Regions from separate parts of the Staphylococcus lloydii genome, predicted to be linked through region 1. Evidence: predicted binding sites of a transcription regulator. Region 1 holds the regulator's gene; each other region holds the start of a gene.
The links. The regulator Rex, encoded in region 1, represses fermentation and respiration genes when NADH is low (regulators of the CRP and FNR family bind a similar motif). The targets are predictions, from matches to a motif close to TTGTGAAATATTTCACAA.

Region 1 (8,081 bases):
TAATCTGGACATTCCCACATATAACCAAATTCAGTCAATTTGGTTTCTAGTTCTCCCATAAATTGCCAATGTACTATATCAGTTGATTGATAGAGTACGACGCGTCCACTTTTATGGACATTTTGAGCACCTATAATCGCGTAATATGCATCATCTTTTTTAAATACCTTAGGATCTCTAAAATGTTCTGTATAACCTTCTGGTGGTTGCCCAATCACTGGTTTAGGAAATTTACTTATAGTTTTGTCTTGATTTACTTTTGCAATTAATTGACTGGAATGTCTTTGCCATGATTCATCACGTGCATTACCTGTATACATATAATATAAGTGGTTGTCATATTCAAATGCGCTACCACTATACACACCGTGACTATCATTTTTAGTATCAGGTTTCAATATTGGACCATGTGGTTCAAAATGTACCAAATCTTTACTCGTATAATTGTACCAATATTTCAAACCGTGAACGGCACCTAAAGGAAACCATTGATGCGATACATGATATTCACCATTAAAATAAATTAAGCCATTTGGATCGTTTAACAATCCTGATTCTGGTTGAATATGAAAAATTTGTTTATAGTTAGATTGTTGTACTTGCGCTCTTAATGCTTCTAACTTATCTTGAGGTACTTCCTCAAAACGTTGATAGCGCTCGTCTCTTGTCCACTCACGCATGGTAAGTATGCCTCCTCAAAACTGTAATATCTTTATTTAATTATTCATAAGGGAATTGCCCGATTTTAAAAATAATGTTCCCCTAATATTTGTAGTTAAAATAAATGTCTCAACTCATATGTATATACTATTATTCACTTATAAATTTTGTGTTTTACTTTTGCTTAAGTTATCGACAATATATATCATATCATTCGATAAATTGATTATGTTGCAAAAAATAAAATTTTATATATTTATACGTCTTAGCTTTAGCTATGAAATATGAAACTTTTAATTTATAGTTTACCATCTTACTAAGTCTAAAGACATACTTAGATATAAAAAACCCGGCTATTATAAATAACCGAGTTAATTTTGTTTATGCTTTTTGAATTGTGATAGTCCAAGATGCATCATCTAATTGTTCGTAGTTCGTTACTGGATATCCTTGTTCAGCAGCCCAGTTAGGGATTGCTTCAGTAGCTTGCGTACAGTCGAAATCAATCTTTAATTCATCTCCATTATCTAAAGTAACCATTTTTTTCTGAGCTTCTATTAATGGGAATGGGCATACCATTCCTACTGTGCCTAATTCATGTACCATAATTTATCTTCCTCTCTATTACGTTGTTTGTGTTTGACCACTTAAGTGAGCGCTATTTGTTGAAGCGCTTTGTGCTTTTTGAGCTTTTTTCATAGGTCTAATAAAAATAAAGTAACTCATAAACCATGCACCTAAAATCATTGAAGCTAAGGCAATCCAGCCTTGCCATGACATTGTGGCAGTTGATACTAAACCGTTACCGATGGAACAACCTCCGGCTACTGATGCGCCAAAGCCCATACACATACCACCGAATACACTATTTCTTATTGTCTTTTTATCTGGCAATCTCCATTTAAATTCTCTTGCTCCTTTAGCTGCAATATAAGAACCAAAGAAGATACCTAAAACTAAAAATACACCCCAGTCTAGTAATTTTACGTCACCACTAATTAAAAATTGTATTAAGTTAGCTGAAGGCGTTGTAATACCTAAACCATCCATTCTGCCTGTTGCTTCACTTGCTGGCCAAGCTAATAATGCAATTAGACCAACTACGATAGCAGCAACGAAAGGATGATATTTTTTCTCGAATAAGTAATAACGTACGCCTGTAAATTTACGTTTTAAAGTTGGTACCGCAACTTTTGGTTTACGTAATGTTTTAGTTACAAAAAACACTGTTATAATTACTAATAATAAAACCCAAACCCACATAGGGATTCCAGTCGTTTGTGCCATACTCGCGTTAACGTTTGTCGGCTTATTAATTTTATCCATTACAGGTAATAGTAAGCCGAATTTGGTAACTGCTGCAGTAAATCCATAAAATACTAATGCGATCCAACTACCTATTAAACCTTCACCAGCGCGGTACCAAGTACCTGTCGCACACCCTCCTGATAATATCATTCCTACACCAAAAATAAATGAACCTATAACTGTTCCAATGATAGGATATGATTCAGTAGGTATAGTAACAACACCTGTAGACGTTAATAAAAGTAATCCAATGCTTTGTACAGAAATAGCTATTAATAAGGCATAAAACATTTTATTGCTTTTCTGTATATACATATCTCGGAAACCGCCTGCTAAACAAAAGCGTGTACGTTGCATAACAAAACCTAATAAAGCTCCTACGATGAGCCCACTAATGACTAACCACGTCAAATAAATCCCTCTTTTCCGATTAAATTAATAAGAATAATAATATTAGATTTTATCATGCTTTTCAAGGGCATTGAGCTATTTGTAATAATATTGTAATCGAGATTTTTTTATATACAGAAATTGAACACTTAACATCTTTTAATCTGCTATTTAATAAACCCAGCGTTTTAAAACTAAAAAAAGTTACCTTATGAGATAATGTCAGCCAGATACTATCTCATAAGGTAACTTTAATATTTATTTATCCCCATAGTTGCGCATAAAGAAAAGTAAAGATTGTAATTCTATACCTAGATCAATATGATGAACTTGTACGTCTCCTGGTGCATGAACTCTTGTTGGCGTGAAATTCAATATGCCTTTCACACCTGTCTGTACGAGTTGATCCGTTACTTGTTGTGCAGCATTTTCAGTTGTGGTTAAAATAACAACATCGATTTCTTCTTCTTTTAATATAGTTGCTATATCGTTATAATGCTTAACCGTAACATTGCCAACTTTGGTTCCTATAACATCTTCACGTATATCGAAGGCTTCTGTTATTGTCATTTCATCATGTATGGAAAAATTAAAATTTAATAATGCTTTACCTAGATTACCAACACCAACGATAGCAATTTTTATTTCATTATTTTCATTTATTTCATGTTTAAAAAAATTCAATAAACTATCAATGTTGTAGCCATATCCTTTTTTACCTAATTCTCCAAAATATGAAAAATCTCGACGAATAGTTGCTGAATCTATATTTAGACCTTCACTAATCGTTTTTGAATTCACTCTATCTATGCCTTTTGATTTTAAAGTATTCACAAACCTATAATATAAAGGTAAACGCTTTAATGTAGCACGAGGAATTTTATCACTTTGATGAGCCAAAATTAAGTCCCCCTATTATTACGAAAATATACAAAGCTATAAATGTAAGCAATTACCACAATATTATACATGAATAAAATAGAAAAATAAACAATCGTAGTTTTATCTAACACCTATATACGGTAAAATAGAACTATTAGTGAGGTGCACAAAACATGATATTATTACAACTAAACGATATATCAAAATCTTTCGATGGCGAAGACATTTTTAACGATGTAAATGTAGAAATTAAGACGGGTGAACGTATTGGTATTGTTGGTAGAAATGGTGCTGGAAAATCGACATTAATGAAAATTATTGCCGGTGTAGAAGGATATGATTCTGGGCATATTTCAAAAATCAAAAATTTAAAATTGGGTTATTTAACTCAACAAATGACTTTAAATACAACTTCCACAGTTATTCAAGAAATGTCTAAACCATTCGAACATATAAAAAAATTAGGACAACAAATGAATCATGAAACGGATTGGTTGGCTCAACATGCAGATGATTTTGATAGTGATGACTATAAAGCGCATCTTGAAAAGTATGAAAGCCTATCCAACCAATTTGAACAACTAGAAGGCTATCAATATGAAAGTAAAATAAAAACAGTATTGCATGGTTTAAACTTTGATGAAGCGGATTTTGATCGCCCTATTAATGATTTCAGTGGTGGTCAAAAGACTCGTTTATCATTAGCACAAATGTTATTAAGTGAACCAGATTTACTATTATTAGATGAGCCTACCAACCATCTTGATATGGAAACAACAGAATGGTTAGAGGGTTATTTGAACTATTTTAAAGGTGCTATTGTTATTATCAGCCATGACAGATACTTCTTAGATAAAATTGTTAATCAAATTTATGATGTAGCTTTAGGTGACGTCCAACATTATCAAGGGAATTATGCACAATTTATCGAACAACGTGACAAATATTATGCAAAACGAATGCAAGAATACGAAAAACAACAAGCAGAGATTAAAAAGCTTGAAACATTTGTCGATAAAAATATTGCTAGAGCCTCTACTTCAGGTATGGCCAAAAGTAGACGCAAGACTTTAGAAAAGATGCAAACCATAGATAAACCACTTATTGATGCTCGGAGCGCAAATATTACTTTTGACTTTGATCGAAATACGGGTAATGACGTTTTTCATATTAATCAGTTGAAAATTGGTTATGAAGAACCGATTACTAATCCTATCTCTTTAGAAATAACTAAAGGTGATCACATCGCAATTATTGGCCCAAATGGTATAGGAAAATCAACGCTTATTAAAACCATCGCTGAAAAGCAACACGCATTAGCAGGAGAAATAACAACTGGGGCCAATCTAAAAATCGGTTACTATGATCAAAAGCAAGCCGAATTTAAATCTACTAAAACGATTCTCGATTATGTGTGGGACCAATATCCTACTATGAATGAAAAAGACATTAGAGCCGTTCTTGGCCGCTTCTTATTCGTTCAAGAAGACGTGAAGAAAATTATTAACGATTTATCAGGTGGCGAAAAAGCAAGGCTCCAACTTGCGTTATTAATGTTAGAGCGTAATAACGTTTTAATCCTAGATGAACCCACAAACCATCTAGATATTGATTCGAAAGAAATGCTAGAACAAGCATTGCAAGATTTTGATGGCACGATTATTTTCGTATCACATGATCGTTACTTTATTAACCAATTAGCTAATAAAATATTTGATTTAGATAGCGCAGGAGGTACTTTATATATCGGTGACTATCAGTATTATTTAGATAAAATCGCCGAAAAACATGCACTCGCTGCACAACAATCAAATCTTGAACATACACGTAACCAATCGTCCCAAGAAAGCAACAATACAAATTCTTATCTATCTCAAAAAGAACAAAAAAAGGAACAGCGCCAAAGAGAACGTAAAATAGCGCAATATGAGAGCGATATCGAAAACTACGAAAACACAATCACTGAAATAGAAGCACAATTATTAACACCAGAAATATACAACGATCCATCAAAATCCAATGAACTTGCACTTGAAAAAGAAGAGACCGAACATAAATTAGAACATGCTATAAATGAATGGGAAAAATTACAAGAATCTTAACATATAGTGTACATTAAAAAGTAGAGAAAATGAGATAACTCATTTTCTCTACTTTTTTTCATTAACTTTTTTATTCACATCTTAATTACGCTAATAAAGGCTATCCACAAAGTTATCCTAGTTATCCACAAGTAATATGTTACTTTATATTTACCATATTTTTGCTTATTCAACCTAATCCACAGCTTTTTCCATAACTTATCCACAGTTTATACACTGATTGTTAATAAGTACGCACGTTCCCTATTGACATTCATATTAATATAAATTTCATATAGCCTTGCGCCTAAATATAATCAATGACACAATTAACATATAGACTAGACATAAAAAGGAGCAGTTATACCATGCCAACAATTCTTTGGCTCATACTCGCGTTAATCGTAGCTAGTATTTTATTAGTTATCATTACCGAAACCGTCAATAACATTAGACTTAAAAATGAACTACCCACATTATGGGACAACATCAAACCTTTAGAAAAATTTACAAGACCTAATAGCCGCCACGATTATCAATATGAATTATACAAAGATGATTATGATACATATTCATTAATTGACGATAAAACTTGGAATGATTTAGATATGCCAAAATTATTTGGTGTGATGAACTTTAACTTTACAGCTATTGGTGAAATGCGTTTAGTATGTGCATTGAGACATATGAAAAAAATTAATAACGAAAAACTATTCCACGTGTTTAATGAGAATAATAGTACCCGAAATTTCGTCGCTTATCACTTGGCTAAAATTGGAAAATCTATTTATCCAACTTTTCCGGATCAACTTCAGCCAGTAAAACGTAACAATTTTTATATGCTTGCTCCATACTTGCCTTTAATAGCGATAATTATTACTTTATTTAACACTGGTTTGGGGATTATGTTACTGTTCTTAGTTTGTATATATAATATGGCCTTAAGTGGCATGTTAAAAAGAACTTATATAGACGATTTAAATTCAATGTTTTATAATTCAACTGTTGTCAATAAAGCTTATAAATTAAGTAACTCCGAGGAGTTACCAGACATTGATGTAGATTTTAAACATTTTATTGTAGCGCGTCGATTTAGTTGGCTTTTAGGCAAGGCTTCTACCGATAATGATGCCTTCACGGTTATAGGATTTATTAAAATGCTTTTAATGACCGATTATTTTCTATTCCATTTAATTCAATCGAGCTTTAAACGATATGAAAACGAAGTACTTGCCTGTTATGACTATATTGCCATGCTAGATAATCATTATTCTGTTGCATTATGGAGAAAAAGCCTAGACTTTTATTCTGTACCAGAAACAACGACAGAGGATAAGGTAGCCTTTGACGAGCTTGTACACCCACTTCTTAACGGTGCGGTACCAAATAGTTTAACTTTAGACTTTAATATGTTGCTTACAGGCTCTAACGCTTCCGGTAAATCAACATTTATGAAAGCTTTAGCCGTAAATTTATTATTAGCCCAAAGTGTTAATACTACTACGGCTCAGCACTTCGTATATAAACCTGGTTTAATTTATACTGCTATGGTTAATCAGGATAGCATAACTTCTGGTGATAGTTATTTTATGACTGAATTAAAATCAATTAATCGTCTCTTTGAAATTCCACAGAATCAAAACGTATATTGTTTTATTGATGAAATATTTAAAGGCACTAACACGACAGAACGAATCGCCGCTTCTGAATCTGTCTTATCTTATCTCGATGACTCAGAGCAATTCACAATTATTGCAGCTACACATGATATCGAATTAGCAGATTTATTGAAGGACAAGTATCACAACTATCACTTTAATGAATCTATTATGGATAATGAAATCCATTTCGACTTTACTATCAAAAACGGAAAAGCTGATACACGTAATGCGATTGAATTATTACGTATCACTAAATTTCCACATTTTATTTATGAACGTGCAAAACGCAATGTTATAGGAAAATAATATAATCTTTTCTCTCTTTGCTAAACCTGCTCAATACAAAAATGAGGTCGGACATCTAATCATGTCTCGACCTCATTACTTCATTTAAAACTTAATTTATTCTGCGTTAATCATCCAAGTGACACCAAACGGATCATTAAAAAGACCGTATAATGGGGACCATTCTGTTTTATCTAGTGGCATTGTCGCCACACAACCACCTTCAACAGCTTTATTGAAGAATGCAATTGCTTTTTCACGTTCTTCTTCATTGTTGTAATCAAAATTAAACACTACGATTGCTCCACTGTTATCGATTTTTTTATTTTTCATTGTATCGCTACAGTAAAATGTTTCTCCTAAAATTTCAAAAGCGGCATTCATTGTAAAATCAGCATCCACTTGATACTCTTCCGGTAAATCCCTAAACATTTCGTGGTCTCCACCTACACGGTTAATGTTTGTTGCGCCTAAATGTTTCTCATAAAAATTTAATGCGGCTAAGCTATTTTGAAAATTAAAATATTGTACTGCTTTCATTGAATGTTATCTCCTTCCAAAAATAATCTAACTAAATATCACTAGTCATATGAATACCCTTTTTTCCAGAAAAAATTGCCATTCATGTTGATTATTTTTATTAGACTTCATCAACAAAATATTCTAAATCTAAACCACTATCACCATTTAAATCCATATTTGCTCTGACGTTATTTAAATATAAATAATGGGCAGCTGCACCAATCATCGCACCATTATCAGTACATAATTTAGCTGAAGGGATAGCTAAATGAATATTGTTAGCTTCACATGC
Region 2 (8,081 bases), 840 kb from region 1:
CTTTTGGTCGTTCAATGGAAAATAATATCAAAATTGGTATGGAACTTGGTTATATCAAAGCACCACCAGAAACTTTTGTAGAACCAAATAAAATTAATAGTATTCCTAAACACGAATTATTAATTTTATGTACGGGTTCTCAAGGTGAGCCAATGGCTGCTTTATCACGTATAGCTAACGGTACACATAAACAAATAAAGATCATCCCTGAAGATACTGTTGTATTCAGCTCATCACCTATTCCGGGTAATACGAAAAGTATTAACCGTACAATCAATTCATTATACCGTGCTGGTGCAGAAGTTATTCACAATAAAGTATCTAATATTCATACTTCTGGTCACGGTTCACAAGGCGATCAACAATTAATGTTACGTTTAATTAGACCAAAATACTTCTTACCAATCCATGGTGAGTACCGTATGCTTAAAGCACATGGTCAATCAGGTATTGAATGTGGCGTTGCACCAGAAAATGTCTTTATTTTCGATATCGGCGACGTTTTAGCACTCACACACGATTCTGCTCGCAAAGTTGGTCGTATTCCATCAGGTAACGTATTAGTTGATGGTAGTGGTATCGGCGACATAGGTAACGTCGTTATACGTGACCGTAAATTATTATCAGAAGAAGGTTTAGTGATCGTAGTTGTTAGTATTGATTTCAAAACTAACAAACTACTATCTGGACCAGACATTATTTCACGTGGCTTTGTTTACATGCGTGAATCAGGTCAATTAATTTACGATGCACAACGCAGAATTAAAACAGACGTTATTTCAAAATTAAATCAAAATAATTCAATACAGTGGCATCAAATAAAGTCTTCAATCATCGAAACATTACAACCTTATTTATACGAAAAGACAGCAAGAAAACCAATGATTTTACCTGTAATTATGAAGGTAAACGAGGACGAAGATGGCAACGCTAATTCTAGTAAACCACAAAAAGAACGTAAATCTTCAAATGCTAAAAAAACAGCAAAAGATAATAACGCAAAACCTCAGAAACAACAAAATGACACAGAATCAAAATAGCATTTGAATATTTTAACAAATATATAAGGAGTATAGCTATCTGCATCAGATAGTTATACTCCTTTTTTGATAGCAAAAAGCGTGTCGAATTAACATCCAACACGCTTTAAAATCGCATAAATTTATCTTACAACTTTCATTTCAAAACGATTTAAGTCATTATCATGACCAATCATTATTAAGATATCGCCGATTTCTATATTTTCATTCGGATCAGGAGAAACTAATATATTTCTACCACGTTTAACGGCTATAATACTAATACCAAATTGAGCTCTAATATCCAATTCAATAATCGTTTTACCTGCCATTTTTTCACTTGCTTTGATTTCTACAATAGAATGCTCATCGGCTAATTCTAGGTAATCTAATACGCTCGCACTTGCTACGTTATGAGCAATACGACGACCCATATCACGCTCTGGATGAACAACTGTATCCGCCCCAATTTTATTTAAAATTTTCGCATGGTAGTCATTTTGTGCTTTAGCTGTTACTTTTTTAACACCTAGCTCTTTTAAAATAAGTGTCGTCAATGTACTAGATTGAATATTTTCACCAATCGCGACGATTACATGGTCAAAGTTTCTAATACCTAAACTTTTCATTACGGCTTCATCAGTTGTATCAGCAACTACTGCATGAGTAGCAATCTCACTATACTCATTCACACGTGCTTCATTACTATCGATTGCCATAACGTCCATATCTAATGCATTTAATTCTCTAACAATACTACCGCCAAAACGGCCTAATCCTATAACCACATACTCTTTATCCATATGCGTCCTCCATTAAAAAATAAAGGTGCGAAAAGGGTCACATTGTTAAACAATTTGCTAACCCTTCTCACCCTTTTGTTAATATTGAGACTTTTTGCCTTCAACATATTCTTTGTCGAAAACAAATAATTTCAATAATAATATTAACGATGGAATCAATAAAAGTAAACCACAAATAAATGCAATTGTTAATGCCATCGCCATACTATCATTTACCACTGCGTGCTCGAATTGCACTTGTGGATATAAAATATATGGGAGTTTACTAGCGCCATATCCGAAAAAGGCAAAGCCCATTTGGAATATGACCATGATAAATGCCCAACCATGTGCTTTTTTAAGTAGTGTTAATAACATAGCTACTATAAAGCAAATCAGACTGAGTAAGAATAACCACCAATAGTTAAGGACTGCTGATAGAAAATGCGTTTCATTTTGCACTCTTAATGATAAAAAGACAAATAAAGATATCGCAATCATCGGTGGTCCCCAGAAAAGGAACCAATATCTTAATAGTTTATATGCTCTAGTGTCTTTTGCTCTATCGGCATAAAATGTTAAAAATCCAGAAGATATATAAAGTACAGTTATGATTGCTAAAAATACTACTGACCAAGAAAATGGACTTAGTAATAATTCAGTCCAATTCAAGTCAAAACTTGAACCATGTTTAGTAATATATCCACCTTCTGAAATAGTCATTGCTGTGGCTAATGATGCTGGAATAAATAATCCTGTTAATCCATATAATACTAACCATGGTAGTTTTGAATCTTGACCATAGTTTTCAAATGCATAGAACGCACCTCTTATCGATAACAATACTAATGCAATGGATGCTGGGACTAATAATACTGTTCCAAAGTATAATGCTGATTCTGGGAAGAACCCTACCATTCCTACGAAAAAGAATACGAAGAATACGTTTGTTACTTCCCAGACAGGATTTAAATATCTAGAAATTAAATGATTTAATTTTTTATCTTGATTTGTAATCTTAGCATGTAATGCAAAGAAACCTGCGCCAAAGTCGATTGATGCAATAATAATATAGCAAAACAAAAATAACCATAAGACGATTATTCCAATATAAGAAAATATCATTACTGCTCACCTCTCTCTTTAGAAACTGCAGCAACATCTTTATAAGCAGGTTTATTTTTAAACATTCTTATTAGCACGTATGCCGATGTTACTATCAGTACAATATAAAGTAATGCAAACAAGATAGTAACAAACGTTAAACCACCGGCTTGCGTTGCAGCTTCTTTAACTTTTAAATAACCTCTAACAATCCAAGGCTGACGTCCCATTTCTGTTAAGAACCAACCAAACTCAATGGCTAACATCGCTGCAGGTCCAGTGAGTAATATACCGTATAGCATCGGTTTAGCATGCATGAAGCGTCGTAACTTTTTAAAGATAAGCGTCGCTACATAAGCTGCAGAAATGATGAAACAAAATACGCCGAGCGATACCATCAAGTCAAAGAAATAGTGTACGATGAGTGGTGGTAAGTCAGCTTTAGGAAAATCGTTTAAGCCTTTTACTTTAGTGTTTATATTATCGTCTGCTAAAAAGCTTAATAAGCCAGGTATTTTAATTGCACCTGTTACTTGTTGCGTGTGTTCATTAAGTGTACCGAAAAAGACTAAATCGGCTTTTGAACCCGTATCAAAATGCCATTCATAAGCTGCTAATTTTTCTGGTTGCACTTTGTGTAAAAATTTAGCCGATAAATCTCCAGCGAGCATTGAACCTAAAGTAAATACTAAGCCTAAAATCATCGTTACTTTTAGTGCTTTTTTATGATATTCTGCATCTTTACTAACTTTATTTTTCAACAATTTGAATGCCGCTACGGCTGCTAATATAAATGCCATTGTCATAAGTGCAGTAGCAACTACGTGAAATGATCTCACTAAAAATGATGCATTAAACATTGCTGCCCAAGGTTCAACATTTACCATTCTACCGTCTTTAACTTGGAACCCTGCAGGCGTGTTCATAAACGAGTTTACTGACGTAATAAACAATGCAGAGAATGAACCACCAATAATCACTGGTATACTTAAAATGACGTGTGTCCATTTACCTTTAAATCTATTCCAAGTATATAAATAAATACTTAAAAAGATAGCTTCAAAAAAGAATGCAAATGTTTCCATAAATAGTGGTAACGCGATAACGTGGCCACCCATTTGCATAAATGTCGGCCATAGTAGTGACAACTGTAATCCGATAATTGTTCCTGTCACAACGCCGACTGCGACAGTGATTGTATAACCTTTTGACCAACGTTTCGCTAATGCAGTATAGCTTGGATCATTCTTTTTAATTCCTAAGAATTCTGCAATTGCAAACATTAAAGGCATTCCAACACCAATCGTCGCAAAAATTATATGAACGGCTAGCGTCATTCCTGTGAGGAAACGCGCTATTTCTACTGAATCCATAAAATCACCTTTTTCCTGAATTTGTGACAAAAATCACAATATATTTTTATTATAACTCGCTGTTTTCATGGATGGAATTGTTATGGTTCATTTGAAAATTGACAAATTAATGACGTGTCACAGACAGTTCACAAACTTGATTTCTTATGTTGTATCTCTTATATTATGAAATAGTATTTCACTTTGAAAGGATTTTGTATTAAATGTCTAATGTTATTATCTATTCACAAAATGATTGTCCACCTTGCACGTTTATTAAAAATTATTTAACTGAAAAAAATGTTGATTATACTGAGAAAAACATTTCTTTAAACTCAACATATCGCAACGAAATGATAGATTATGATGCTTTTGCAACACCATTTATTCTTTTAAATAATGAGCCTATGTACCAAATTGACATGGACAAAATCAACGCTGAACTAAATATTGAATAAAAAAAGAAGTTTATTAAGTGCTACACTTAATAAACTTCTTTTAATTTACTATTTAGTATATTGTTTAACTAATGTTTGAACTTCTTCTGAAGTTGCTGCATTAATTGCACGATTAGCTAATTCTTGCATTTCAGACTGACTTAATTCTTTGATTTGACGACGTGCTTTCAAGATTGAAGTAGCACTCATAGAGAATTCATCTAATCCTAAACCTAATAATAATGGAATAGCAATTTCATCTCCAGCCATTTCGCCACACATACCAGTCCATTTACCTTCATTATGTGAAGCTTCGATTACTTGTTTAACTAAACGAAGAATCGCAGGGTTATAAGGTTGATATAAGTATGAAACACGTTCTGACATGCGGTCCGCTGCCATAGTGTATTGGATTAAGTCATTAGTACCAATGCTGAAGAAGTCAACTTCTTTAGCAAAGACATCTGCTAAAGCAGCAGTAGAAGGAATTTCTACCATGATACCTAATTCGATATCATCAGAAACTTCAACACCTTCTTGTTTTAAGTTTGCTCTTTCTTCTTCTAATAATGCTTTAGCATCGCGGAATTCTTGAATAGTTGCAACCATTGGGAACATAATATTCAATTTACCGTACGCTGAAGCACGCAATAAAGCACGTAATTGTGGTCTGAAAATATCTGGTTGATCTAGACATAAACGAATTGCTCTATAACCTAAGAACGGATTCATTTCGTCAGGTAAGTTTAAGTAAGGAAGTTCTTTATCGCCACCTACATCTAATGTACGCACGACAACTCTTTTACCTTCCATTGACTCAATTACTTCTTTGTATGCCTCAAACTGTTCATCTTCAGTTGGCAACTGGTCTCTACCCATGTATAAGAATTCAGTACGGTATAAACCAATACCTTCAGCACCATTTTCTAATACACCTTTAATATCGTTTGGCGTACCAATATTAGCTGCTAATTCTACATGATTACCGTCTAATGTTACTGACTCTTCATCACGTAACTTTTGTAAATCTTTTTTATCTTCAAAGAAACGTTCACGTTTATTTTGATAAGCGATAACTTCGTCATCAGTAGGATTAACAATAACTTCCCCAGTTAAACCGTCAACGACTATCATATCACCTTGTTGAACTTCATCAGTGATTGATTTAGTACCTACAACAGCAGCAATTTCCAAAGAACGACTCATAATAGCAGAGTGTGAAGTTCTGCCACCAATATTAGTAACAAAACCTTGTACAAATTCTTTATTTAATTGCGCAGTGTCTGAAGGTGTTAAATCATTACCAATTATAACAACGCTTTCATCAATCATACTAGGGTTTGGTAATTCAACGCCTAATAAGTTTGCTAAAATTCGTTTTCTCACATCGCGAATATCTGCAGCACGTTCTTTCATGTATTCATTGTCCATGCCTTCAAAGATAGCGATAAATTGGTCTGTAACTTCAGTTAACGCTGTAGGTGCATTAACCTGGTCATTTTTAATTTTGTCTTCGATTGGTTGAATTAACTCTGGATCATCTAAAACTAATAAGTGCGCGTCAAAAATAGCTGCTTTATCAGCACCTAAATTTTGTTCAGCATTATTTCTAATTTTAGTTAATTCAATTTTAGATGTATTGATAGCCTTTTGAAATTTTTCTACTTCAGCAGATGCATCAGCAATCTTCTCATTGTCGAATGATAAGTCTGGCTCAACTAGTAAATAAGCCTTAGCTATTGCCACACCATCAGAAGCAGCAATCCCCTTAATATAATTAGTCATAATTATTCAGTAAGTCCTTCTTTAGATAATACTTCTGTAATTGCATCAATTGCTTCTGCTTCATCGCTACCATCTACATAAATTGTGATTTCAGCATCTTTACCTACACCTAAACTCATAACACCCATAATAGATTTTAAGTTTACTTTTTTGCTATTGTATTCTAATTGAATATCAGAATCGAATTTTGAAGCAGTTTGTACAAGCATCGTTGCTGGACGTGCGTGAATACCTGTTTCATCAATAATTACGTAAGATTTTTGTTCCATATGTGTAAATCTCCTTCATATAGTTAGAATTGTTAGTTTATTATAAAACTTAACATAGTTTTATACGTTTACATTACCAAAAAAATTATATAAATTCAATTCGTTAAGCCCTAGACATGATAATAATCAGCGATTATTTCCCTGTTTTTTGAAAGCGCTACGACTTAAAAATTTCTTTATATTATTGAGCGAATTACTTTTTCGCATTTTTCTACGTGATCTTGCCCTATTTTTTTCATGAAATAATAACTAATTGACGCAGATATAGCTTGCCCTACTATAGGGAACCACTTTGTTTGTTTAGCAGCTGTACGTTTAGCCACATCTCTAATTACTACTTTCAATAAGGTACTAGACACTTTTCTACCAACGAATTGGCTCCCTTGAATTGCAGCAGCCGTATAAATACGTTCTTTTACATCATCACCTAAATTATTAACTTGCTTATGATCAACACCATAAATTTTATTAATATCTTCAATAATGTCTCTCATTAACTTCAAGTCCACACCAAAATCTAAACCTGGTATTGGTACAATGCTGACACTAGACGATAATATAGCTTTTTTTCTAATTAGTGCTTCTGCACGTTCTCTACGATTTGCAATTTCGTCATTAGTTGTTGGTAAATTATTTTTAGCATCAATTTCTTCAATATTTAATACTTTATTACCGAATTTATTAGTTAATTTATTTGTAACTTTATTTTTAATTCCCATTTTAATCTACTCCTCCATTTGTGCGCTTAATAATTTAAATACCCTTTTTTCAATAAATTATTTAATTTGCAAGAAGATAGCTTTTAAATATTTGGAAGGTTTGTAATGTGGATGTGTTTTGAAATCTTTAGGCAATCCCATGACTTCTATCAATTCATAATCTACATCGGCATTATCCAATGTATCATTAATTACTTTTTTAAATGCTTTGAGTGAGAATGTACTATTGTTCGTGCACAATAACAGATTGCCGTCTGGACCTAAAATATCTAATGCACCTAAAATTAACTTGTCATAATCTTTTGTAACAGAAAATGTTTTCTTTTTATTTCTAGCAAAACTTGGTGGATCGATTACAATCGTATCGTAAAAATGATCGTGACGACGTGCATAATTAAAGAAGTCAAAAGTATCCATTACATAAATATATTGAGATTTAGGATCAATGCCATTCAAACCAAAATTATCTTCTGTAAGACCACGTGAACGATTAGCTAAATCAACGCTCGTAGTACTATTAGCTTCATTAGCAGCTACAACTGAAAACGCACCTGTATAACTAAATAAATTTAAAACATCACGTTCTGTTGAGAATTTGTCTCTTAACTTTTTAC
Region 3 (8,081 bases), 860 kb from region 1:
AAATCCAAATCTTTTCCTAATAAATTCATCATAATAGTAGGTTTTAGTAGTGTAATATCTGTAGGTAAAACTTGACCCGTTATGGCTAATATATGTGTATCGAATTGCGAGAAATCACATGCTTCAATTGAATAATGTCCTGAGTTGTGAGGACGAGGAGCTATTTCATTTACATACAAATTATTTTGTTGATCGACAAAAAACTCTACAGTAAACGTTCCTATAAAATGTATCTGATTTATTATTTTATTAACTTCATTTCTTGCTTCTTGTTCTTTGTCAGAACGTGCAGGCACCACAGTTTTAAATAAAATTTGCTGTCTATGTTCATTTTCTTGTAACGGGAAAAAAGTAACACTTTGATTATTACCAATCGTGACAGTTAAAGATAATTCTTGAGTTAACTGTAAATATTGTTCTGCAACACATTCTTGTTGCGCTATAAGTTGACGCGCTTCATCTAAGAAAGTATTATCTTTCACTAATATTTGACCCTTGCCATCGTAACCCCCAAATCTTGTTTTAAGGATAAATGGATAGTCGAGTGTTTCAATTGCATGAACAAGTTCATCTTCAGAAGAAACACGTAAAAAAGGAACAATTTGTGTATTTGCCTGTTGCAATGTTTGTTTCTCAGTTAAACGATCTTGCAACAGCTCAATCGCTTCATATCCTTGCGGAATATTATATTTAGTAACAAGTTCTTTTAATTGCGGTGCAGAAATATTTTCGAATTCATATGTAATCACGTCTGAACGACGTCCTAACTCATTTAATGCATCAATATCATTATAGTTCGCATTTATGAAGTCATGTGCTACATATTGACAAGGACATGCTTTATCTGGGTCTAAAACAATAACTTTATAGCCCATTTTTTGAGCTGATTGCGCCATCATTTTACCTAATTGGCCGCCTCCGATAATACCTATCGTTGCTCCGAAATGTAAGTTAGTCAATTTCACGCTGCATTTCCCCCACTTTCTCCACTAGAGATTGGTTATATTGCATTAAATTCTGTTCAACTTGTTGATTATTAATACTAAGTATTCTGGCTGCAAGTATACCGGCATTTTTAGCACCTGCTTTGCCAATCGCTGTCGTTGCCACAGGTATACCTCCCGGCATTTGTACTATAGAAAGTAATGAATCTAAGCCCTTTAAACTTTTAGACTCAATAGGAATACCTATAACCGGTAAGGTAGTCATTGAAGCAACCATTCCCGGCAAATGTGCCGCTCCTCCAGCGCCTGCAATAATAACGTCATAGTCATTTTGACGTGCATTATTGGCAAAATCGTACATTAAGTCAGGCGTACGATGTGCTGAAACAACCTTTTTATCGTACGGTATTTCAAAAGTATCGAGCATTTTGCAACTCTCTTGCATAATTTCCCAGTCAGATGAACTACCCATAATTACTGCCACTTTCAATCTGAACACCCTTTCAAAAATTTGAAATGTTAGTACCTGAAGATGTATATTACAGATATAGCATAACAACAAAGTTATGTATTTTCAATCAAAAATCGAACTTTCAAAGAAATTTTGTGTTGAATTTACGTTTTTTGCTTATAATTAACAGCTTTTTATGTTATAAAGTTAAGATAAAGTTTGTTATTTGAAGGAGGAATTATATAATGGTTGCCAAAATATTAGATGGTAAGCAAATTGCGCAAGACTATAGACAGAAGTTAAAAGAAGAAGTTGAGTCATTGAAAGAGCAAGGTTTTACTCCTAAATTATCAGTTATTTTAGTAGGTAATGATGGCGCAAGCCAAAGCTATGTTAATTCTAAAAAGAAAGCTGCCGAAAAACTTGGTATGATTTCAGAAATCGTACATTTAGATGAATCTACGTCAGAAGAAGAAGTCTTAAACGAACTAAAACGTTTAAATGAGGATGACAGCGTAAGTGGTATCTTAGTCCAAGTTCCTTTACCAAAACAAGTTAGTGAACAAAAAATAATCGAGTCAATTAATCCAGATAAAGATGTTGATGGTTTCCATCCAACAAATATTGGTAAACTTTATATAGATGAACAAACTTTTGTACCATGTACACCACTAGGTATTATGGAATTATTAAACCACGCAGACATTGACATCGAGGGTAAAGAAGCAGTTATCATTGGTCGCAGTCATATTGTGGGACAACCTATTTATAAATTGTTACTACAAAAAAATGCTACAGTTACAATAATGCATTCAAAAACTAAGGACATGCAAAGTCATCTTAAAAATGCAGATATTATTGTAAGTGCAGTGGGTCAACCCGGTATTGTATCAAAAGATGATGTTAAAGAAGGTGCTGTAGTCATCGATGTCGGTAATACACCTGACGAAAATGGCAAATTAAAAGGCGACGTTGATTATGACGACGTAAAAGAAATTGCTGGCGCCATCACACCTGTACCTGGAGGCGTAGGTCCAATGACGATCACAATGGTACTTAATAATACTTTATTAGCTGAAAAAATGCGTAGAGGGATTAAATAAATCCTCGCCTGCTCTATAGCACCGATTCCGAGAAAAATTACTTTGACTAAATAAACGTCAATTTCTATTGAAAGAATATAGAAATTGACGTTTTTATTCGCTTGTATTTAATTGAATATGCTTGCGCTGCTTTCTTAGTTTTATAACACTGTATCCTATTTTTCCCATATAATATGGAATTCAATTATCATTTACTATCATATAGAGATAAATGAGCAGATACTTGTTTATAACACTAGTCCTTTCAATTATATTAATTGGGCATCTTATTTTGTTAAAAATTTGTTAAATGTATTTACTAGATTCTAATAATAAACTAAACTTTACCTTCTAAGATGATTTTAGGACCATAGTACGATGTCTTATATATAAAAATAGGCTATAGTTAATTTAAACATAAGGTCAGTTTTCATACGGAGGTAAACGTCATGAATAAATTATTACAATCATTATCAGCTATCGGAGTCTCTGCAACTTTAGTAACTCCTAATTTAAATGCCGAAGCAACAGATAATTCAATTCCAGAAATAAAAGGTGCTAAAGACACTATTGTAAAAAAAGGAAACGATTATAACTTATTAAATGGTGTACATGCTTTTGATAAAGAGGATGGCGACCTAACAGATAAAATTAAAGTCAACGGCTATGTCGATACAAATAAAGAAGGTAAATACAAAGTAGAATATAAGGTTCAAGATTCAAATGGTGCAATAGAAAAATCTGTGCGCTATATTGAAGTTAAGTAATATACATAAACTTTGTGAAACACTCTAATTGATAACGTTTATCAATGGATTGATGGCTTTTGTCACGTTTCTATCAATTTTGACGTTTTTCACAAAATGTACACATAATTTTAACAAATCTTTCATCCCCCACCAGACGTTGATTCTGTTGGGGTTATTTTAATTTTACAATAATTTTTTTCTCACAAACACTTGTAAATATTGCGGAATATCTTAAAATTGATGGTAAGCCCTACAATTGTAGTATTAGGAGGTCAAAAAAAGTGTCAAAATTTAAGTCTTTGCTTCTACTATTTGGCTCACTAATTTTACTTAGTGGTTGTTCTAATGTAGAAGTTTTAAACCCAAAAGGGCCAATGGCAAGCGACTCGAAGTTTTTGATTATTTATTCAATTATCTTCATGCTTGTAATCATTGCTGTTGTACTTATCATGTTCGCTTTATTCTTAATCAAATATAGATTAGGAAATAATAAAGAATCTGGTAAGATGCATCACAATTCATTAATCGAAGCAATATGGTTTATTGTTCCAATTATAATTGTTGTTGCTTTAGCAATCCCTACGGTCAAATCATTGTATCAATATGAAAAACCACCAGAGAAAAAGGATGATCCACTTGTAGTTTACGCAACAAGTGCTGGTTACAAATGGTTCTTCAGTTATCCTGATCAAAAAATCGAAACTGTTAACCATTTAACTATTCCTAAAGATCGTCCGGTTGTATTCAAACTTCAATCAATGGATATGATGACAAGTTTCTGGATTCCACAACTTGGTGGTCAAAAATACGCTATGACAGGTATGACTATGGATTGGACGTTAACAGCGGACAAGACTGGTACGTTTAGAGGTCGTAACTCAAACTTCAATGGTGAAGGATTTGCTAGACAAACATTCGACGTAAATTCTGTAAGCCAAAGCAAGTTTAAAGACTGGGTTAAAGATGCTAAGAAGAAAAAAGTATTAGATCAAGATACTTTCGATAAGCAACTTTTACCTACGACTGAAAATAAAAATCTAACATTCAGTGGTACACACATGGCATTTGTGGATCCGGCTGCTGATCCTGAGTACGTATTCTACGCTTATAAACGTTATAATTACGTACAAAAAGACCCTAACTTTAATAGTGAAAAACAAATTAAAGAAGATGTCTTAAGCAAACCGGACAAACCAAAACGTAAACCACAAATTACAAATGCTAACTATGAACGTCATGGTATGAAGAAAATGATTTTAGGCAACAACGAACCATATGATAGTGAATTCAAAGATGACGAATCACATAATATGGATGAAATGGAAAAAATCTCTAAAGGAGCTAAAGATAAAAAAGCTTCTGAAATTGAGAAAAAAGACCATGAACATGGAGGTGGACATTAATGAATTTTCCATGGGATCAATTACTCGTTCACGGTAACTGGATGATCACAATGGCACAAATTGGTGCGCCATTTATGATTATCGCGTTAGTGGCAGTAATTACGTACTTTAAATTATGGAAATATCTATACAGAGAATGGTTCACATCTATTGACCATAAAAAAATCGGTGCTATGTATATCATCTGTGCTGTATTAATGTTCGTACGTGGTGGTATTGATGCGCTATTAATTCGTACTCAATTAACTTTACCAGACAATAAGTTTTTAGAGTCTAACCACTATAACGAAATCTTTAGTACGCATGGTGTGATCATGATTATCTTTATGGCTATGCCATTTATCTTCGGATTATGGAACGTAGTAGTACCTTTACAAATTGGTGCTCGAGACGTAGCCTTCCCTGTACTAAACAACGTAAGTTTCTGGTTATTCTTCTCAGGAATGTTACTATTTAACTTATCATTTATCGTTGGTGGTTCTCCTGCTGCAGGTTGGACAAACTATGCACCACTCGCAGGTGAATTCAGTCCGGGACCAGGCGTTAACTATTATCTAATAGCCATTCAGATTTCTGGTCTAGGTACATTAATGACGGGTATTAACTTCTTTGTTACTATACTTAGATGTAAAACACCTACAATGAAATTTATGGAAATGCCTATGTTTACTGTGACGACTTTCATCACAGCATTAATCGTTATTTTGGCATTCCCAGTACTAACTGTTGCATTAGCATTATTCACAACTGATAGAATATTCGACACTGCATTCTTCTCAGTTGCGCATGGTGGTATGCCAATGCTTTGGGCAAACTTCTTCTGGGTATGGGGGCACCCTGAGGTTTATATCGTTATCTTGCCAGCATTCGGTGTTTATTCAGAAATCATCCCTACTTTTGCTCGTAAACGATTATTCGGCCATCAAAGTATGGTATGGGCAACAGCAGGTATTGCATTCTTAAGTTTCTTAGTTTGGGTTCACCATTTCTTCACAATGGGTAATGGTGCATTAATCAACTCATTCTTCTCTATTACAACTATGATGATCGGTATTCCTACCGGAGTTAAATTATTTAACTGGTTATTCACATTGTACCAAGGTAGAATATCATTCGAATCACCAATGCTTTGGGCATTAGCTTTCATCCCTAACTTCCTATTAGGTGGTGTTACGGGTGTCATGCTAGCAATGGCAGCAGCCGATTACCAATACCATAATACGTATTTCTTAGTGGCACACTTCCACTACACACTCGTAACTGGTGTTGTATTCGCTTGTCTAGGCGGTTTAATTTACTGGTATCCTAAGATGACTGGTTATAAATTAAACGAAACGCTTAACAAATGGTGTTTCTGGTTATTCATGATCGGATTTAACGTTTGTTTCTTACCACAATTCGTACTAGGTTTAGATGGTATGCCACGTCGTCTTTACACTTACATGCCAGAAGATGGTTGGTGGTTACTAAACGTAATTTCATCAATCGGTGCATTATTAATGGCGCTTGGCTTTATGTTCCTAGTAGCAAGTATTGTATACAGTCACTTTACTTCACCACGTGAAGCAACTGGTGACAACTGGGATGGATTAGGCCGTACTTTAGAATGGTCTACGGCATCAGCTATGCCTCCTAAATATAACTTTGCTGTCACTCCAGATTGGAATGACTATGATACGTTTGTAAACATGAAAGAACATGGTCGTCACTACTTAGACAACCATAACTATTCAGAAATTCACATGCCTAACAACACACCAGTTGGTTTCTTTATGGGTATCTTCTTAACAATCGGAGGATTCTTCTTAATCTTCGAAACAATTATTCCAGCTATAATATGCTTATTAGGCGTATTTGGTTGTATGATTTATAGAAGTTTCCAAATCGATCATGGTTATCATATCCATGTATCTGAAATTGAAGAAACTGAGGCTAAACTACGTGAGGCACGTAAAAGAGAAAGGGAGGCTGTAAGTCATGAGTCATGATACAAACACTATTGATTCACGTTCACATGAAGGTAATCTGAATAAACTTGGCTTTTGGATATTCCTTACAGCTGAATTTTCATTGTTCGGTACGTTATTCGCAACGTTATTAACGTTACAACACGGCGGTGACTATGCGCACCGCATGACTACTGAACTATTCGAATTACCATTAGTACTTATTATGACATTCGCATTGTTAATCAGCTCATATACTTGTGGTATTGCCATTTACTATATGAGAAAAGAAAACCAAAGATTAATGATGATTTGGATGATTATTACTGTTATTCTTGGTGCAGTATTCGTTGGATTCGAAATTTACGAATTTAGCCACTATGCATCAGAAGGCGTAAACCCAACTATCGGTTCTTTCTGGTCTAGTTTCTTTATCTTGCTAGGCACACACGGAGCCCACGTATCAGTTGGTATTTGTTGGATTATTTGTTTATTAATTCAAGTTGCAATGCGCGGATTAAACAAAGACAATGCTCCAAAATTATTTATAGTAAGTTTATACTGGCACTTTTTAGATGTTGTTTGGATCTTCATCTTCACTGCCGTATATATGATAGGGATGGTGTATAGCGGATGAATACAATAGTTAAACACACAGTAGGTTTTATAGCCTCTATTGTCCTGACACTTTTAGCAGTTTTCGTTACTCTATACACATCATTGACTTTAAACGCAAAAATCACGATTATTTTCGGCTTTGCTTTTGTTCAAGCTGCTGTACAATTATTAATGTTCATGCACTTAACTGAAGGTAAAGACGGTAACTTACAAAGTTTCAAAGTAATATTCGCTATAATTATTACTTTAATAATCATTATAGGTACTTATTGGGTTATGCAAGGCGGACACTCTCATCACCTATAATAAAAAAAAGACTTCTCCTTTACGGAGAAGTCTTTTTTTTATTGTCATCCCCCTATTTCATTACCATGATGTCGCTTAAAATACTATAATAGAAATTGTAGATAACTTTTTGTTTAGGAGGTAAACAATGAAACAACCAATTATTATTGATACTGACCCAGGCATTGATGATGCTGCTGCACTCAGTATTGCATTAAACAACCCTCAATTTGATGTCAAAATGATATCAACTGTTAACGGTAATGTAGGCGTAGAAAAAACAACCGCCAATGCCTTGAAATTAACTCATTATTTTAATAGTGATGTACCTGTACATCGTGGTGCATTTCATCCACTAATCTCAGATATTGTTAGTGCCAGCGATGTGCACGGCGAATCTGGTATGGACGGTTATTTATTCCCAGAAGTAGATTTAGATACCCTTGCATCTAATAATGCGGTACTTGCTATGTATGAATCATTAAAGAATAGTACAGAACCGATTACAATAATCCCTATCGGCCCATTAACAAATATAGCCTTATTACTAAAAACTTTCCCAGAAGTTAAAAATAATATTAAAGAAATAGTTATGATGGGTGG
Region 4 (8,081 bases), 180 kb from region 1:
TGATAATGAACTTGCACGTCGTAATTCTTATCAAGGTAAACACTTTGAAAGTGTACACCACGTATGAAACTAACAAGAATCTTACCTTATGCTAAAACTTTATTATCAGAACATATAACCGATCAAAGTATTGTTATAGATGCTACTTGCGGTAATGGACATGACACTTTATTTTTAGCGCAACAAGTACCAAACGGTAAAGTATATGCGTTTGACATACAACAACAAGCCATTGAGAATACTTCTGCTAAAATCAAAGACTTTGACAATGTTACACTTATACATGACAGTCATGATAATGCCCAAGCGTATATTCCTAATTCTTACCATGGGTATGTAGATGCAGCAATCTTTAATCTAGGCTACCTCCCTAAAGGCGACAAACAAATTGTTACTCAACCGGCAAGTACAATTTCCGCCATAGAGCGTATTTTTAAGTTATTAGCAACGGAAGGCATAATTATTTTAGTTATTTATCCCGGACATGATGAGGGGAAAATTGAACGTGACCAAGTGCTTAATTTCTTAACTTCAATGGATCAACAAGTTGCGCATGTACTGCAATACCAATTTATTAACCAACAAAATGACCCGCCTTTTATTTGTGCAATAGAAAAACGTTAAATAAACAGAAAAAGATTGTAATCACTTCATGTGATAACAATCTTTTTATTTATGACTTTATGCATAAATAGGCTGTTATGTTTAATTCTTCGTTACAAAATCGCTTATTTTCCTATAAGTTTAAAATGGCAGTTAAACTTTCCTGAAAACTTGCTTTTCTCGAATTAATTTCACCAATGATAAAGTTTAAAAGATGTTCCCTTTCATCTTCTAACTTGTCGTTAAAATGAATAATAACTGTACGTTCATCGTTTTGAGGTCTCTCTTTTATAATCCACTTCTTCTCAACTAAATCATTATACGTACGTGTACGTTTATATGATTTGATGTGTACAAATTCATCCATTTGCTTTAAAGTCATTGAACCTTCTTTCCAGAGCGTAAGTAAGATTAAAATCTCTTCTTTAGACATTTTATATTCTTTCTTAATGCTTTTGAAAATAGCTTCAATTTCCTCTAAAATTTGGTTCAAATTCAAGACATTTGCAACCTTATTATCTATCGCCTTCCCCATAACAATTCCCCCATATAAAAAATATATAGTAAAACATGTAAAATTAATTTTAAATCAATGCACAAATTTTTAATAGACGTAAACTTAACATTTATTAAAAATTACATTTTTTATTAAAATTAATCTTATACACATTTTAAAATTATTTTAAGGATTATGCAATAAAGTAATTACTTAATTTTTTAAGAGTATCTTTTAAAATTAATATGGAATCTTTAAATTGTTGTTCTTCCATACTATTCAACACAACTTCATATATTTGCATTGCGCCATTTCTATTTATTAACGTTGGCACCCCGATATATACATCATTATTTTCTAAATAGCTTGAAACTGTCAAAACTTTATTTTGATTACTTAAAATGGCAACTGTGATTTCTGTTAAGGCCATGGCAATACCATAACATGTCGCGCCTTTTGCTTTAATAATATGATATGCAGCTTCTTTAGTATTAATATATGCTTGGTTTAATTCATTTTCAGTTAGTGGATAATGTGTTCTATATTTATCTAAAGATTGTCCAGCAATTTGTACGTTGGACCATACAGCCAATTCAGAATCACCATGTTCACCAATAATTTGTGCATCTATATTAGTAGGAGCAATACCAGTTAATAGCGCTAATTCATGTCTAAAACGTGCACTATCAAGCACCGTGCCTGAACCCATCACTTTTTCTTTAGGAAAACCAGAAAGTTTCTTTGTCACATAAGTCATAATATCTACAGGATTAGTTGCTATGATAAATATACCTGAAAAATTATGTGCCATAATATTAGAGATAATATCTTTATATATTTCGGTATTTTTTGTCACCAAATCTAATCTCGTTTCATGAGGTTTTTGATTAACGCCAGCTGTAATCACTACGATGTCAGCATCAGCACAATCTTCATAAGTGCCAACTTTTAAATTGGTCTTTTTAGCACATAATGCAGAGGCATGCGCTAAATCTTGAATATCACCCGCAACTCTTTCTTCATTTACATCTATAATTGATAATTCGTCTACAATCCCTTGAGTTACTAATGTATAAGCATAACTGGAACCTACCGCTCCGTCACCTATTAAAACTATTTTGTTACTTTTTGTATATTCCATAAGATCACACCTATCATTTTATTTGTGATTTTTTTCACAATGTTAATTTAGCACTTTCTCAAACAGAACACAATAGTTTTTGTGATTTTTTTCACATAATATTTTATTAAAAAAGATTGAACATTAAAATAAGCAATAATAATATCACAGCTATTTAATGTTCAATCTACAATGCAACTAGTTATTCACGTTATTTTCGTCATCTATAATAAAGCCCATTGCACTAGAACTATTATTTAAAAATGACAGTATATAACGCATTACTTCATCTCTTTCGGGTTCGTTGTGCACTTCGTGATATAAACCTTCCCATGCTTTAAAGTATAGTTCATCAGACTTCACTTTTGCTTTAATTTCTTCCATAAGTTTAGTATCAGCAACTTTATCTTCAGTACCATACATTAATAATAATGGTATTTTATCGATATCTGTTAGGTGTGTTACGGTTTCTTTCATTACTTCACAGACTTGTTTATACCAATGATAGGTTACCTTAGTTAACATTAATTGGTCTTCTAAAGTTTCTTCGATTACTTCTGCATTACGCGTTAGATCATTGGCATCGATGCCTACTTTAAAACGTGTATCTTTTGCAATATTACTAACGTTAGCGACTATTTTATCTTTACGTGATTTTCCACTTTTTTTGAATTCTAATATCGGAGAAATTAATGCTAAGCCTTCTATTGGAACTTCCACACGTTCGAGTAGATTTAGCATAATTAACCCACCTAAACCGACACCAATAACATACGTTGGAATTTTATATTCGTTTGCAATCTTTATCCATTCCAAGACATTTTCATGATATACATCAAAGTTTTTAATTTGACCTTTATTGGAACGTGAAGTTTGGCCTTGGCCTGGTAAATCACCCATAATTACGTGATATCCATTACGACGAAGCATAGTTATTAAATAGGCATATCTACCAGTATGTTCTAACATGTTATGTACGATTACAATTACACCTTTGGCTTCGTTTTCAGTTTCCCACTTCCACATATCGTATACTTCTCCTTCTCGTAATATTTCATTATCTTAATTGTATCAAATAATTACTCTAAATTACCATTTTTTATCCCGTAATCAAGGCAATCATTTCTGTTATAGTCAAATTATCCAATATTGTGTAATATGTTATATAATTAGTATAATAAATATTTGTGAACGTTTTCTTCCCTATTAAATTCATGATACACTATTATAAATAGAGTTATTGTTAGGAGGAATGAAAATGCCAATCGTGAAAGATTTCTTTATTGCTTTATCTAATAGTCAATTTTTAAACGCTACTGCGAAAAAATTAGGACCCATGTTTGGTGCAAAAAAAGTAGTAGCTGGCAACACAATTCCAATGTTATTGGAAACGATACGACGACTCAACGACAAGGGAATCGTTGTTACAGTAGATAATTTAGGTGAATATGTTGCTAATGAAGGTGAAGCAATTCAAGCTAAAGATCGAATTTTAGAAGTTATGTATGCTATTTATGACCATAATTTAGATGCACATATGTCTATTAAAATTAGTCAATTAGGTGCAGAGTTCGATTTAGACCTCGCTTATAAAAATTTAAGAGAAATATTATTAAAAGCAAATGAATTTAATAATATGCATATAAACATAGATACCGAAAAATATGAATCATTATTTGGAGTAATCCAAACCGTTGACCGTTTAAAAGGTGAATTTAAAAATGTAGGAACAGTAATTCAAGCCTATTTATTTAGGGCTGAAGCTTTAATAGATAAATATCCTGATTTACGTTTACGTTTAGTCAAAGGCGCTTATAAAGAAAATGAATTTATTGCCTACCAAACCAAAGAAGAAATAGACAAAAATTACATAGATATAATCGAAAAGCGATTATTAAATTGTAACCATGTAACTTCTATCGCAACACATGATGACGCTATTATAAATCACGTTAAACAATTCGTTAAAGACAATCATATCGAAAAAGAACAATATGAATTCCAAATGTTATATGGTTTTAGATCAGAACTAGCGGAAGAAATTGCCAAAGAAGGTTATAACTTCTGTATATATGTACCTTTTGGTGATGATTGGTTTAGCTATTTCATGCGTAGATTAGCAGAAAGACCTCAAAACTTAGTCTTAGCTTATAAAGAATTTACTAGTCCTCAAATGCTTAAAAAATTAGGACTAATTTTAGGTGGTACATTGGCAGTAGTTAGCAGTATTGTAGCATTATTTAAATTTAGCAAAAAATAACAATAGCTATTACAGCATATCTGAAAAATAAGTCTATAATTTTGATTGCTATTTATGAAATAAGAGAGCGCATCCAAAATGGTTGCGCTCTCTGTTTTTTATCATTCCAAAATTTTGCCGTGTATTTTTCACAAGTCATAGCAAAATTTTTGGCTATCTCTTGATATCACTAAATATAAAAAACCGTCAATTTCTACAAAATTTCAATAGAAATTGACGTTCATTTTGCTTATCAGCCAATTTGTCTTCTCGGCATTATCTTTTAATTATGCATTAATCGTTTTTAATAAGTTTGCCATTTCAATTGCACTTACTGCCGCTTCAGAACCTTTGTTACCTGCTTTAGTTCCTGCTCTTTCAACAGCTTGTTCGATATTGTCAGTTGTTAAAATACCGAAAATAACTGGAATATCCGCTACGTCATTTGCTTTCGATACACCTTTTGATACTTCATTACAAACATAGTCGTAATGAGATGTAGATCCTTTGATAACACAGCCTAAAGTAATGACTGCATCATATTCACCTTTTTGTGCTAACTTTTTAGCAACTAATGGAATTTCAAATGCACCTGGCACATATGCAACGTCTATATTACCCTCTGGTACTTCGTGTCTAACTAACGTGTCTTTAGCACCATCTAATAATCTATTCGTAATAAAATCGTTAAAACGACTTACTACAATCGCAACTTTCAAATCTGTTCCTATTAATTTACCTTCAAAATTCATAATTTTTCCTCCTATAGTAAATGACCCATTTTATTTTTCTTAGTTGTCATATAGTCATGATTGTGTTCATTTTCAGGCACAATCAATTCTATTCTTTTAGTGATATTAATGCCGTATTTTTCTAGGCTTTGAAATTTAGTTGGATTATTACTCAATAGATTAACATTTTCAACGCCTAGATATTTTAATATTGCTGCCGCATCTTTATAATCACGTAAATCTTCATCAAAGCCTAATGCGATATTCGCAGAAACCGTATCATATCCTTGCTCAATTAATTCGTATGCTCTTAATTTATTTATTAAGCCAATACCTCTACCCTCTTGAGGAAGGTAAATAATCATACCACCATGTTCTTCGATATACTTCATTGATTCAGCTAATTGTTCACCACAATCACAACGTTGACTATGGAAAATATCACCAGTTAAACATGATGAATGAATACGTACATTTTCGGTTGTTCTTGGTTTATCTTTAATTACAGCAACTAATTCATCTCTCGAGCTAGAAGTTGTAAAACCAATCATTTTGAAATCGCCATATTCTGTTGGCATTGCCACTTCAGCTTTAGCTTCGATATGAGTTTCTTGAGCTTTTCTATATTCGACTAAATCAGCAATTGAAATCATTACTAAATCATGTTGTTCACGAAAAGCTTGTAATGAATCACCTTTAGCCATTGTGCCGTCTTCATTCATAATTTCACAAATTAAAGCAGCAGGTTTGGCACCAGTTAACTTTGCTAAATCAACAGAAGCTTCAGTATGTCCAATTCTCTCCATGACACCATTATCTTTAGCTATAAGTGGGAATAAATGCCCAGGTCTGTTAAATGAAGTTGGTTGTGATTGTTCGTCTATTAATGCACGTGCAGTTAACATTCTTTCTGGTGCACTAATACCTGTAGTGGTATCTACATGATCAATACTGACAGTAAAATCAGTACCGTAAACATCTGAGTTATTTTTAACCATGGCATCTAGTTCTAAATGATGTGCAATATCTTTACTGACTGGTGCACAGATTAAACCTCTGCCATATTTCGCCATAAAATTTACTGTATTATCTTGCATCCATTCTGTTACAGCTACTAAATCTCCTTCGTTCTCTCTATCTTCATCATCTACAACGATAATGCTTTTACCACGTTTAAGTTCGCTTAAAGCCTGTTCTATATCATCTAAATGCATAAGACCCCTCCTAAAAGCCAAAAGCTTTTAATTTATCTTCAGTTAGTGTGGCATTATTGCTATTCATTATACGATTAACATATTTAAACAACATATCTGTTTCTAAATGCACAGCATCTCCAACACGTTTATCATTTAAAATTGTTGATTTTCTTGTTTCTGGAATTAAATGAATATCAAAACTTTGCTCATTTAATTGAAATATAGATAAACTTACACCATCAACAGCAATCGATCCTTGTTGTACCATTTCACCTATTGCTTTTGATGTTGTCTTTATTGACACAATTTTTGAATTATCAGTAGCTTTTATATTTGTAATAGTGCCAACTTCATCAACATGTCCTAATACAAAGTGTCCTCCAAAACGGCCGTTACCACTCATGGCACGCTCTAAGTTAACTTCAGCACCCTGATTTAATTTATTCAAATATGTCTTAGCTTCTGTGCCTTTTATAACTTGAACAGTAAAGCTATCCTTAGTAAATGCCGTTACTGTTAAACACGCGCCGTTGACACTAATTGAATCTCCAATATGCACATCTTCCAATATTTTATGACATGCAATCGTTAACTCTACAATCGTACTTTTACTATTACTTTGCTTAATCGTACCGACTTCTTCAACGATTCCTGTAAACATGTTAATTCACTTCTTTCGCAGTTCTAATTTTAAGTTGTTCTCAAGCATTCGAGAATTAACAATTTCAAAGTTTTGCACTTCTGATAATTCAAAAACATTGTCTGTTGAATAAAATTGATATTTACCAGAACCACCTATCACTTTCGGGGCATAGTAGATGATGAGTTTATTAAATTCTTTTGTTTCTATAAATGTAGACGTAATGGTTGGACCTGCTTCAACAAGTAATTTTCCAACACCACGTAAATATAAGTCTTCCAATATATTTGCAATATTACTGTTTTCCATATAAATAATTTTCACTTGTGGAAGCGTAGACGTTAGCGCCTTATTTTCTGTATATATTAATATAGGCGTGGTCATATCGCTAAATATTTTTAAATCAAAATCGATATCGCCTGTTTTAGTTAATATCACTTTGACAGGGTTTTTGCCATTTTCTATACGCGTTGTATATTGAGGATCATCAGCTATTAAAGTTTCTCTGCCAGTTAATACAGCATCATGTTTATGTCTTAAATTAAACACGTCTTGCTTAACTGATCTATTGGTAATCCACTGGCTTTGGCCATTATCATTCGCCTGTTTACCATCTAAGCTACAAGAAACTTTTACAGTTACCTCTGGTTTACCATTCTTTTTAGCTTTGAAAAAGTCATTACATAGTTGTGCAGCTTCTTCGTTATAGCTAAATTCTACTTCAATACCTGCTTCATTTAATATATCGTCACTATCCGACATTAAAGTTGTATCTTTAACAGCATAAACAACTTTGCTAATGCCATATTCAATTATTTTCTCTACGCAAGGTGGCGTAGTACCGTAATGTGAACATGGTTCTAGCGAAACGTAAATTGTAGCATCCTTAGCTTTTTCTTGCGCCATTTCCAACGCTTGTACTTCTGCATGTTTGTCTCCTCGCTGTAAGTGGGCGCCTAGGCCAACGATACGACCTTCTTTAACTACGATTGCACCTACAGGTGGGTTGACTCCAGTTTGACCTTCAACCATTTTGGCCAAGTCAACTGCATGTTT

Region 2: the regulator Rex is predicted to act here: its motif matches at 4,300-4,317, upstream of ISP08_RS08585 (cytochrome ubiquinol oxidase subunit I).
Region 3: the regulator Rex is predicted to act here: its motif matches at 3,322-3,339, upstream of qoxA (cytochrome aa3 quinol oxidase subunit II).
Region 4: the regulator Rex is predicted to act here: its motif matches at 2,263-2,280, upstream of ISP08_RS05465 (L-lactate dehydrogenase).

Annotation. Positions count from the first base shown of each region.
Region 1 is NZ_CP064056.1:924,525-932,605, reverse strand. Features, by position in the region: gene ISP08_RS04415 (sucrose-6-phosphate hydrolase) at 1-680, opposite strand, end outside; gene ISP08_RS04410 (sulfurtransferase TusA family protein) at 1,042-1,266, opposite strand; gene ISP08_RS04405 (YeeE/YedE family protein) at 1,285-2,379, opposite strand; gene ISP08_RS04400 (redox-sensing transcriptional repressor Rex) at 2,617-3,258, opposite strand; gene ISP08_RS04395 (ABC-F family ATP-binding cassette domain-containing protein) at 3,414-5,342, shown strand; gene ISP08_RS04390 (MutS-related protein) at 5,690-7,288, shown strand; gene ISP08_RS04385 (VOC family protein) at 7,385-7,807, opposite strand; gene tsaD (tRNA (adenosine(37)-N6)-threonylcarbamoyltransferase complex transferase subunit TsaD) at 7,908-8,081, opposite strand, start outside.
Region 2 is NZ_CP064056.1:1,764,390-1,772,470, forward strand. Features, by position in the region: gene rnjA (ribonuclease J1) at 1-1,040, shown strand, start outside; gene ISP08_RS08575 (potassium channel family protein) at 1,163-1,822, opposite strand; gene ISP08_RS08580 (cytochrome d ubiquinol oxidase subunit II) at 1,901-2,926, opposite strand; gene ISP08_RS08585 (cytochrome ubiquinol oxidase subunit I) at 2,926-4,278, opposite strand; gene ISP08_RS08590 (glutaredoxin family protein) at 4,482-4,715, shown strand; gene ptsP (phosphoenolpyruvate--protein phosphotransferase) at 4,764-6,479, opposite strand; gene ISP08_RS08600 (phosphocarrier protein HPr) at 6,482-6,748, opposite strand; gene ISP08_RS08605 (DUF697 domain-containing protein) at 6,925-7,467, opposite strand; gene ISP08_RS08610 (class I SAM-dependent rRNA methyltransferase) at 7,525-8,081, opposite strand, start outside.
Region 3 is NZ_CP064056.1:1,787,911-1,795,991, forward strand. Features, by position in the region: gene purK (5-(carboxyamino)imidazole ribonucleotide synthase) at 1-965, opposite strand, end outside; gene purE (5-(carboxyamino)imidazole ribonucleotide mutase) at 952-1,434, opposite strand; gene folD (bifunctional methylenetetrahydrofolate dehydrogenase/methenyltetrahydrofolate cyclohydrolase FolD) at 1,641-2,498, shown strand; gene ISP08_RS08700 (immunoglobulin-like domain-containing protein) at 2,927-3,244, shown strand; gene qoxA (cytochrome aa3 quinol oxidase subunit II) at 3,508-4,629, shown strand; gene qoxB (cytochrome aa3 quinol oxidase subunit I) at 4,629-6,617, shown strand; gene qoxC (cytochrome aa3 quinol oxidase subunit III) at 6,607-7,212, shown strand; gene qoxD (cytochrome aa3 quinol oxidase subunit IV) at 7,209-7,499, shown strand; gene rihC (ribonucleoside hydrolase RihC) at 7,627-8,081, shown strand, end outside.
Region 4 is NZ_CP064056.1:1,106,455-1,114,535, reverse strand. Features, by position in the region: gene mnmL (tRNA modification radical SAM protein MnmL/YtqA) at 1-67, shown strand, start outside; gene mnmM (tRNA 5-(aminomethyl)-2-thiouridylate-methyltransferase MnmM) at 64-624, shown strand; gene ISP08_RS05470 (transcriptional regulator, SarA/Rot family) at 737-1,138, opposite strand; gene ISP08_RS05465 (L-lactate dehydrogenase) at 1,293-2,240, opposite strand; gene ISP08_RS05460 (alpha/beta fold hydrolase) at 2,418-3,245, opposite strand; gene ISP08_RS05455 (proline dehydrogenase family protein) at 3,478-4,479, shown strand; gene ribH (6,7-dimethyl-8-ribityllumazine synthase) at 4,746-5,210, opposite strand; gene ribB (3,4-dihydroxy-2-butanone-4-phosphate synthase) at 5,222-6,403, opposite strand; gene ribE (riboflavin synthase) at 6,414-7,046, opposite strand; gene ribD (bifunctional diaminohydroxyphosphoribosylaminopyrimidine deaminase/5-amino-6-(5-phosphoribosylamino)uracil reductase RibD) at 7,053-8,081, opposite strand, start outside.